Regions from separate parts of the Shewanella litorisediminis genome, predicted to be linked through region 2. Evidence: predicted binding sites of a transcription regulator. Region 2 holds the regulator's gene; each other region holds the start of a gene.
What was found. The regulator sigma-54, encoded in region 2, starts transcription at its own class of promoters, with help from an activator protein. The targets are predictions, from matches to a motif close to GTTGGCACGNNNNTNGNNT.

Region 1: JQC75_RS12895 (YggN family protein) is a predicted target of sigma-54. The motif match lies at 1,815-1,833, and genes of this name have one in related genera.
Region 3: flgB (flagellar basal body rod protein FlgB) is a predicted target of sigma-54. The motif match lies at 1,193-1,211, and genes of this name have one in related genera.

Annotation. Positions count from the first base shown of each region.
Region 1 is NZ_CP069213.1:2,947,982-2,951,258, reverse strand. Features, by position in the region: gene trmB (tRNA (guanosine(46)-N7)-methyltransferase TrmB) at 1-308, shown strand, start outside; gene JQC75_RS12905 (YggL family protein) at 339-665, shown strand; gene glsB (glutaminase B) at 669-1,583, shown strand; gene JQC75_RS12895 (YggN family protein) at 1,872-2,684, shown strand; gene JQC75_RS12890 (LysR family transcriptional regulator) at 3,001-3,277, shown strand, end outside.
Region 2 is NZ_CP069213.1:3,589,349-3,592,625, forward strand. Features, by position in the region: gene lptA (lipopolysaccharide transport periplasmic protein LptA) at 1-439, shown strand, start outside; gene lptB (LPS export ABC transporter ATP-binding protein) at 436-1,167, shown strand; gene JQC75_RS15880 (RNA polymerase factor sigma-54) at 1,279-2,760, shown strand; gene hpf (ribosome hibernation promoting factor) at 2,791-3,078, shown strand; gene ptsN (PTS IIA-like nitrogen regulatory protein PtsN) at 3,081-3,277, shown strand, end outside.
Region 3 is NZ_CP069213.1:2,705,480-2,708,756, reverse strand. Features, by position in the region: gene JQC75_RS11925 (chemotaxis protein CheV) at 1-108, shown strand, start outside; gene JQC75_RS11920 (CheR family methyltransferase) at 269-1,102, shown strand; gene flgB (flagellar basal body rod protein FlgB) at 1,244-1,642, shown strand; gene flgC (flagellar basal body rod protein FlgC) at 1,645-2,058, shown strand; gene flgD (flagellar hook assembly protein FlgD) at 2,085-2,813, shown strand; gene flgE (flagellar hook protein FlgE) at 2,848-3,277, shown strand, end outside.

The sequences.
Region 1 (3,277 bases), 640 kb from region 2:
TGCAGCTGTTTTTCCCGGACCCATGGCACAAGAAGCGTCACCACAAGCGCCGCATAGTACAGCCGGAGTTTGTTGAGCTTTTGCGCCGCAAGCTCAAGATTGGTGGTGTGTTCCATATGGCCACCGACTGGGAAAACTACGCCGAGCATATGCTTGAGGTGATGAGTGCTGCACCGGGTTATAAGAATCAATCTGATACCCAAACCTATGTGCCACGCCCTGATCATCGCCCACTGACCAAGTTTGAAAACCGCGGTCAGCGCCTCGGTCACGGGGTGTGGGATCTGATGTTTGAGCGTGTTGAATAATTTTATCCATCCATGAAAGAGGAAATAACCATGGCCAAAAACCGTAGCCGTCGTCTTCGTAAAAAGCTGCGTGTGGACGAGTTTCAGGAACTGGGTTTCGATGTACGCTGGGTGTTTGATGACAGTGTTGCTGAGGCAGAAATTGATGCCCTGGTGGATAAGTTTATCGACGAAGTGATTGAGCCACGTAAGCTGGGCTTCCACGGCGGCGGACACAAGGATTGGGAAGGTATTATTGCCACCCAATCACTGGGTAAGTGCACCGATGAAGACCGTGCCGCTGTAAAGGCATTTCTTGAAGGCCAGAAAGTGGCCAAAGTGGAAGTATCCGACCTGTACGATCTGTGGTGGGATTAATCCATGCTGGAGCAGGCTCTGCTTGACGACCTGGTCGCCAAAGTTAGACCCTTGCTTGGACAGGGCAAGGTGGCGGATTACATTCCGGCCCTTGCCCGGGTCTCCCCCCATAAGTTGGGCATCGCGGTAACCACCATCGATGGTACCACCCTGGGAGCGGGCGACTGGCAAGAAGCCTTTTCCATTCAAAGTATTTCCAAAGTATTCAGCCTCACCGGCGCCATGATGCTCTATGAAGAGCGTGAGATTTGGTCGCGGGTGGGTAAAGAGCCCTCGGGCCACTCCTTTAACTCGCTGGTTCAGGTCGAACTTGAGCGGGGCATCCCACGCAACCCCTTTATCAACGCCGGCGCTCTGGTGATAGCCGATTTGTTGCAAAGCCGCCTGGGCGCGCCCAAACAGCGGATGCTCGAAATAGTGCGTATGCTGAGCCAAAACCACAAGGTCTGTTATGACAAGGTGGTGGCCGACTCTGAATACCAGCACAGCGCCCGTAATGCGGCCATCGCCTTTTTGATGAAGTCCTTCGGTAACTTCCATAACGATGTGGACAAGGTGCTGCGAAGCTATTTCCATTACTGCTCGCTCTCCATGAGCTGTGCCGATCTCTCCCGCGCCATGATTTATCTTGCCAATCAGGGAATAAGCCTTGATGGCAATGAGGTGGTATCGCCCACCCAAACCCGGCGCCTGAATGCGCTGCTGGCGACCTCCGGGCTTTACGATGGGGCAGGGGAGTTTGCTTACCGTGTGGGAATGCCGGGTAAAAGTGGCGTGGGCGGTGGCATTATTGCGGTGATCCCCGGTGATATGTCGGTATGTGTGTGGTCGCCGGCCCTCGATGCCAGTGGAAACAGCTTGGCGGGTACCCGCTTGCTTGAGCTGTTGGCTCAGGAGCTGGGGCGTTCAATCTTCTGATTTTTTTACCTTTTGATGTGCTTAATGAGTATGGCCTTTCTTATTTGAGGAAGGCCATTTCCTTATTTCAGTCATTCTTCTGTAACATCCCCACTCCTTTTTCACGCCTATTGGTGAAAAGCTTCACTTTTTGGTGATATCTCCTACTTTGAGCCCCGATGCTCTCCATGCAAAAGCAGCTGAATTTACACATTTCAGTAAGATTTCATTTTAAATTAATAAGTTAAAAAAGTTGGCACATCCTTCGCAATATCAAAACATATAAATCACGACGCAAGGATAAATGCGATGAAAACGAAAACCCTTATCACCGGCGTAGCCCTGGCCACCCTGATTGGCGTCACTGTCGCTGTACCTGCAAAAGCGCAGGGCATCAGCACCGACAACTGCGACGTTAACCTCAACTACGACATTTCGGTTGAGCCTAAAAAGCTGGTGTTGAGCCAGAAAGGTGATGAGTTCTATCGTTTCGAGCCCGGCAAACTCTTTGTGGAAGGCAAGGAAGTGAAACTCAATGCCGAGCAGCGTGCGCTGGTGGACAACTATGCCGATTCACTGGCAAACCAGGTGCCCGAATTTGTTGCCCTGGTAACCGATGCCATCACCCTTGCCAGCACCGCGGTAAATACAGCCCTTACACCGCTGCTGGGCGATGAGACCGGTGCCCGCGTGGCAGAGCTGATGGATAATGTGAACGAGCGACTCGGCGAAGTCATGCACAAGGATGGCGACAGCTATTACGTAGGCGTAACCGATGGTTCTATCGATGAAGTGTTCGACAAGGAGTTTGAACGTGAAATTGAAAACCTGGTGCAGGAGTCGGTTGGCACTCTGATGATTAAGCTCGGCACCGAGATCCTGTCTTCTGAAGGTGACAGCTTTGAAGCCAAGATGGAGGCCTTTGGCAAGAAAATGGAAGCCATGGGCGAACAGATTGAGCTGGAAATGGAGAGTCAGTCCAAGTCTCTCGAAGCGCGTGCCACAAAAGTATGCGACCAGTTTGAAACCTTGCTGGTACTGGAGTCTGAACTTCGCACCAAGGTGCCTGAGTTGTCTGAGCTTGAGATTTCTGACCGCAAAGAAGCCCAGCTTCGTGAGTAAGCAATACCCTGGCATTACTTTGACATTCCGAACGCAACACCCGACGTAACATCCCTTTGGTTCTTCCTTGAACGTTTGGCCCCATCCCCGGGGCCTTTTTTTATTTGCCGTTTAATGACCTGTCTTGGTAAGGCTAAACTGGAGACTCGGCGGCGAATTTTGTTATACTGCTAAAAAATAACAAAAAACCAGATTCATTCTGGCTTCCTGACTCTACCTTAACGTGCTTTTTTGGTATATCTGATTGATTATCATTGGTTTGTCCCGTTTTCCTCCCTTGGCGAGGACAGGCTGAACATAGCTTAAGGCCACCTTCATGTTAGAACTGTTAGAACCCATTGCTATTTTTACCCATGTAGCCAGAGCCGGCAGTTTCAGTGCCGCGGCAAGAAAACTCGGGATTTCCAAATCCAAGGTGAGTACTCAGGTGGCCGATTTGGAACATAAACTGGGGGTTCAGCTTATTCAGCGCACCACCCGCAGTTTGAGCCTTACCGAGGCCGGACACCTGCTGTATGTGCAGGGTGAAGAGCTGCTGCGCGATGCCGATCAGGCTGTGGCCAGCGTTCATAACCTTAATGATGCCACCCGCG
Region 2 (3,277 bases):
TGCCGACCTGAAAAACAAACGCATCGTTTACGAAGGCCCGGTTACCCTGACCCAGGGCAGCCTGGTGCTGAAGGCCGGAGAACTGAGCTCCTTTACCGACGAGAAAAGCGGCAAGCGTATTCTGCTCGCCAAGGGTAACCCTGCCACCTACAGCCAGCAGGTTGAAGATGGCCGCACAGTGCATGCCAGCGCCGAAGAAATCAGCTACAACATCGACAGTCGCGTTATGAGCCTCAAAGGCAACGCCAAGGTCGAGCAGGATGGCAGCCAGGTCAGTGCCGACTCCATCGTATACGACATCGAAAAGCAGCAGCTCACCTCCCAAAGCAGCGGTAAAAAAGACGACAGGGTTATCACCATCATCAAGCCCGAAAATTACCAGCAGGATCTGCAGGATAAGGGCAAGACAGAGCAACCTCAGCAAGAGAAACAACAATGACCCAACTGACCCTGAAGGCCAGTAATCTCGCCAAGAGTTACAAAAACCGCCAGGTTGTCAAAAACGTCAGCCTCACCGTCAACACCGGTCAGGTAGTCGGCTTGCTGGGCCCCAACGGCGCCGGAAAAACCACCACCTTTTACATGGTGGTCGGCCTGGTGCAGAGCGATAAGGGCAGCATACATATCAATGACGATGACCTGACGCTGGATCCCATGCACCTGCGGGCCCGCAAAGGCATTGGCTACCTGCCACAGGAAGCCAGCATCTTTCGCAAGCTCTCGGTGCGTGACAACATCATGGCCGTATTGCAGATGCGCAAAGAGCTGAATGCCGATGAGCGCGAAGAGTCGTTGGAGCAGCTGCTGGAAGAGTTTCACATCACCCACATTCGCGACAATCTGGGGATGTCACTCTCAGGTGGCGAACGTCGCCGGGTCGAGATTGCCCGGGCACTCGCCGCCAACCCCAGATTTATCCTGCTCGATGAACCCTTCGCCGGTGTTGACCCCATTTCCGTTATCGATATCAAAAAGATTATCGAGCAACTCAAAAATCGTGGCCTCGGAGTCCTTATCACCGACCACAACGTGAGGGAAACCCTCGATGTCTGCGAAAAGGCGTATATCGTCAGCCACGGTAATTTGATTGCTGAAGGCACCCCTGCCGAAATCCTCGACAATCAGCAGGTGCGTGCAGTGTACTTGGGTGAGCAATTCAGGCTATAGTTAATTAACAAAGCCCCCTTCTCATATCCGGAGAATCAGGGTGGTAAATCACCGGATAACCTGATAGAAAAGCTTTCTACCTGAATAATTTAGTGAAGGATTCGCAGTACAATGAAAGCGTCGCTCCAGCTAAAACTGGGACAACAACTCACAATGACGCCACAGTTGCAGCAGGCCATTCGCCTGCTTCAACTCTCTTCGCTTGAACTGCAACAGGAAATTCAGCAAGCCCTCGACGCCAATCCTCTGTTGGAAATGGACGACGAACTGGGCAGCGATCAGTTTGATGCCGATGACGGCGATAAAGAATTTGACGACCAGTTCAACCAGGAGTCCGTATCAGACGATGCCAGTGACACCGCCTCACTGGAAACTTCAGACGCCCTCAACCAACAGTCCATGCCAGACGAACTCCCGATGGACACCACCTGGGATGAAGTCTTTACGGCTGCCCCCGTCTCCGGCCCCGGGATCCGTGGCGAAGATGATATGCCGTTTCAGGGCGAAACCAGTGAAGGCCTGTACGAACATCTGGAATGGCAGAAAAATCTCACCCCTTTTTCCGATACCGATCTGGCCATTGCCACTGCCATCATAGATGCCATCGATGACAAGGGGTATCTGACCCAAAGTCTTGAAGAAATTCTCGAGGCCGTGGGCGATGAAGAGGTTGAGCTGGATGAAGTTGAGGCCGTACTCAAACGTATTCAGCATTTCGACCCCATCGGGGTGGCTGCCCGAGATTTGGCGGAGTGCCTGCTCATTCAGCTTGGGCAGTTTCCGCCAGACACCCCCCATCTGGACAATGCCAAGCTGCTTATCCGTGACCATCTGGATTTGATTGCCAACCGCGACTTCCGCACCCTGATGCGAAAAACCCGCCTCAAGGAAGAAGAGCTCAGAGACGCAATCGTCCTTATCCAGGGGCTGAATCCCCGTCCCGGCGAGTCTGTCACCAGTACCAAAGACGAGTATGTCATTCCCGATGTCTCGGTCAGTAAAAAAAATGGCCGTTGGGTTGTAGAGCTTAATCCCGATTGTATGCCTAAACTGAGTGTGAACCAGCAATATGCCGCCATGGCGCGCACCAGTCGTAATCAGGCCGACAGCCAGTTTATCCGCGGGCATTTGCAAGAGGCCAAGTGGTTTATCAAGAGTCTGGAGAGCCGCAACGACACCCTGCTGAAAGTCGCCAACTGCATAGTGCAGTTCCAGCAGGGCTTTTTTGAGTATGGTGAAGAGGCCATGAAACCCATGGTGCTCAACGATATCGCCGAAGCGGTAGAGATGCACGAATCCACCATCTCACGGGTTACCACCCAAAAGTACATGCATACCCCAAGGGGTATCTTTGAACTCAAGTATTTTTTCTCCAGCCACGTCGGGACCGAAGATGGCGGAGAATGCTCATCTACTGCCATCCGTGCCTTTATCAAGAAGCTGGTGGCAGCAGAAAATCAGAAGAAACCATTAAGCGACAGCAAAATGGCGGAACTTCTGGCAGAACAAGGAATCAACGTTGCAAGACGCACTATCGCCAAATACCGAGAGGCGATGCTGATCCCACCGTCGAACCAACGTAAGAGTTTATAACCCACCCAAGGTCTTTGGAGGAAAGTGTCTATGCAAATCAATCTGACTGGGCATCATATCGAAATCACTGATTCACTGCGTAACTACGTAGAGAGCAAGTTCTCCAAGCTTGAACGCCATTTCGAACAGATCAATAATGTCCACGTTGTTCTCAATGTTCAGAAATTGCAGCAAATCGCAGAAGCCAAGCTTCACCTCAACGGTGGCGAGGTATTCGCCACTTCAGAACATGAAGACATGTACGCCGCCATTGACGCCCTAATTGATAAATTGGACCGTCAGGTTATTAAACACAAAGAGAAACTGACCAAACATTAACGATGGAACTAAGTACCATCCTGGCGCCGGAGTGCACTAGCTGTGCCACTCCGGGCAGCAAGAAAAAGGTGCTGGAGCTGATTAGCGATCTCGCTGCTGCCCAGAATCCCTCCCTCTCGTCACAAGAGATATTCGAAAGCCTGCTGGCCCGTGAAAAAATGGGCAGCACTGGTATTGGCAATGGTATTGCCATTCCCCA
Region 3 (3,277 bases), 880 kb from region 2:
GGCGTGTTTAATCAGGCCATGGTGCAGAAAGTGGGCGCAAATGACTTCATCGCCAAGTTCAACCCCGATGAGCTGGCGGCGGCGGTGAACAAGCACCTGAGTCTCTGAGCAGGATGGCATTCCCCTTGGGCGGGGTTATACTCCTCCAAGGGCGCTTGTATTCAGCTACTGGATAATGTATAAAGCAGCGCTTATTTTTGGGGAATAAAATCAGAAGGTTAACCAGTTATTGAGTTAATTTTCTCTATCAGGTGCAGGATGAGATACGGTGTCAGACAAATCACTGGCTGAAGCGGAATATAATCAATTCAGGTTGTTCCTTGAACAACACAGCGGCATAGTGCTTGGCGAAAACAAGCAGTATCTGGTCCGCAGCCGCCTTGCACCTCTGATGGGCAAATACAATCTGCCGTCATTATCGGAAGTGGTCAAACATTCAATGAAACCCACAGAGCGGCAACTGCGCGCCGAGGTTATTGATGCCATGACCACCAACGAAACCCTGTGGTTTCGTGATAAATACCCCTTTGAATTGCTCGCCAATGCCTTGCTGCCTGACTATGCCAAGCTTGGCAGGCCATTGAAAATCTGGTCTGCGGCTTGTTCCTCCGGGCAGGAGCCTTATTCGCTGGCAATGACCATTCTCGAATATCAGCAAAAACGTCCAGGTGGCTTACCGGCCGGTGCGTCGATTCAGGCAACGGATTTGTCCCCCTCGATGCTGGAGCGTTGTAAGCAAGCTGAATACGACAGTTTGGCGCTGGGGCGCGGTTTATCGGATGAGCGTAAACGGGCTTTTTTCGATACCTTGCCAAGCGGCAACATGCGGGTAAAAGACAATGTTCGTCGTATGGTGAGTTTCAGAGCACATAACCTGCTGGAAAGTTATGCCTTGCTCGGCAAATTCGACATCATTTTTTGCCGCAACGTGCTCATTTACTTTGCCCCTGAGGCAAAGGCGAAAATACTGCGGCAATTTGCTGCCGCCCTTAACCCCAAGGGCATATTGTTTCTTGGCGCTTCCGAGTCAATTGCCGGATTGACCGATGAATTTGACATGGTGCGCTGCAACCCGGGTATTTACTACCAGAAAAAGACCTAGCAAAATAACCATATGAATAAAAACAAAAAAGCCGTCTTTTTCAAGGCGGCTTTTTTGTTGCCTGTCATTTGCCATGGTTAACACTCAAGATTTGGCACATGAATTGCTTTTCATCAGCCATCATGGCGTGGAGGCAATTTTATGGCGATCAGTTTCGATAAGGCGCTTGGGGTGCATCAATTTACCCTTGGCATCAGAGCAGAGCGGGCGGAAGTCCTCTCAAGCAATATCGCCAACGCCGATACCCCCCACTACAAAGCCCGGGATGTGAACTTTGCCGATGCGCTGCAGGCTGCACGCAGTCATCAGCGTGGCATGCAAATGGCTCAAACCAGTGAAGGGCATTTTGACTTGCAAGCTCTGAGCCGGCAACACGTGCAGTTCCGTGTTCCCAATCAGCCCGATACCGGCGATGGCAACACGGTAGATATCCAGCAGGAGCAGTCGGCCTTTATGCAGAATGCGCTGGAATATCAGATGTCGCTGGGCTTTCTGGAGGGCAAGTTCAACGGTATGAAAAAGGCCATTAAAGGAGACTGACAATGAGCTTGTTTAATATCTTCAATGTGTCTGGCTCTGGTATGAGTGCGCAATCGGTTCGCCTCAACACCACCGCAAGCAACATTGCCAACGCAGATTCAGTTTCCAGCAGTGTCGATAAAACCTACCGGGCACGTCATCCGGTGTTTGAAGCTGAGCTTGCCAAAGCCAGCCAGCAGCAATCTGCCCGTGGTGTGAATGTCAAAGGCATAGTCGAAAGCGATAAGCCGCTGCAAAAAGAATACAACCCGGATCATCCCATGGCGGATGCCGATGGCTTTATTTACAAACCCAATGTGAACGTGATGGAAGAAATGGCTGACATGATTTCCGCATCACGTTCGTACCAGATGAATGTCCAGGTGGCCGACACCGCCAAGAGTATGCTGATGCAGACTCTGAGAATGGGCAAATAACGGATGTGGCGCTAAGGAGGTAAGCCGTGAGTTTTCTTAACTCTATCAGTCAGGCATCGGCGGCCCAGTCAACCCAGAGCACGGGAAATCCCTTTCTGGACAGTGTCAGGTTGCAGACCAAAGAAGCAGTGCCAGAGGCCAAAAAGCAGGAGCTAACCCAAGAGGACTTTTTCGCCCTTTTGTCTCAGCAGTTGTCGATGCAGGACCCGTTCAAGCCGGTAGAAAATGATCAGATGATTGCCCAGATGGCGTCCTTCTCCACTGTGGACGGTATCGCGAATCTGAACGACCACATTGTGAATCTCAATACTGTGATGACCTCGAGTCAGGCACTGCAGGCATCGGGTCTGGTGGGGCAGAAGGTGTTGATCCCGTCGGCTTCAGGCCATGTGTCCACCGAAGAGCCCAACCTCCATGGTGTCATCAGTACCTCCAAGCCCATCGAAACCATCATGGTGCGTATTGAAGATGCCAAGGGACAGCTGGTGAAAACCTTCAGTGTTGACGGCAGTGACGGCGGCAATATTGATGTGAATTGGGACGGCCTCGATGCTGAAGGCAAACCCGTCGCCGAAGGCACTTACACCATCAAGGCCAGTGGCCGTATTGATGGTAAGGCCGAAGAATTACCGGTTTCAACTTATGCCCATGTGACCAGCGTGTCGCTCGGGACTGCAGCAACAGGCGCCATTCTTAATTTGCGTGGCATTGGCGGCATTAAACTATCGGATGTTCTGGCTGTGGCTGAGAGCTGATCCAGAAAAAACAGACTAAAGAGGTAACTGACTTATGTCTTTCAATATCGCACTCAGTGGCATCGCTGCCGCCCAAAAAGATTTGAATACCACAGCCAATAATATCGCCAACGTCAACACCACGGGCTTTAAAGAGTCGCGTGCTGAGTTTGCCGATGTGTATGCGGCGTCCATTTTCTCCAACAGCAAAACCCAGGTGGGTGGCGGCGTGACCACTACTCAGGTGGCGCAGCAGTTCCATCAGGGCAGTTTGCAGTTCACCAGCAACGCGCTGGACTTGGCCATCAGCGGTGGCGGCTTTTTTGTGACGTCGGCCGATCCGTCGGCCCGTGATTACAGCTTCACCCGCGCCGGTGCATTTAAGGTAGACAGCAACAACTATTTGGTGGATTCAGCGGGCAACTTCCTGCAGACCTTCCCGGTAGACAAATTCGGCAACTCCACTTCTGTGAGTTTGACTACCA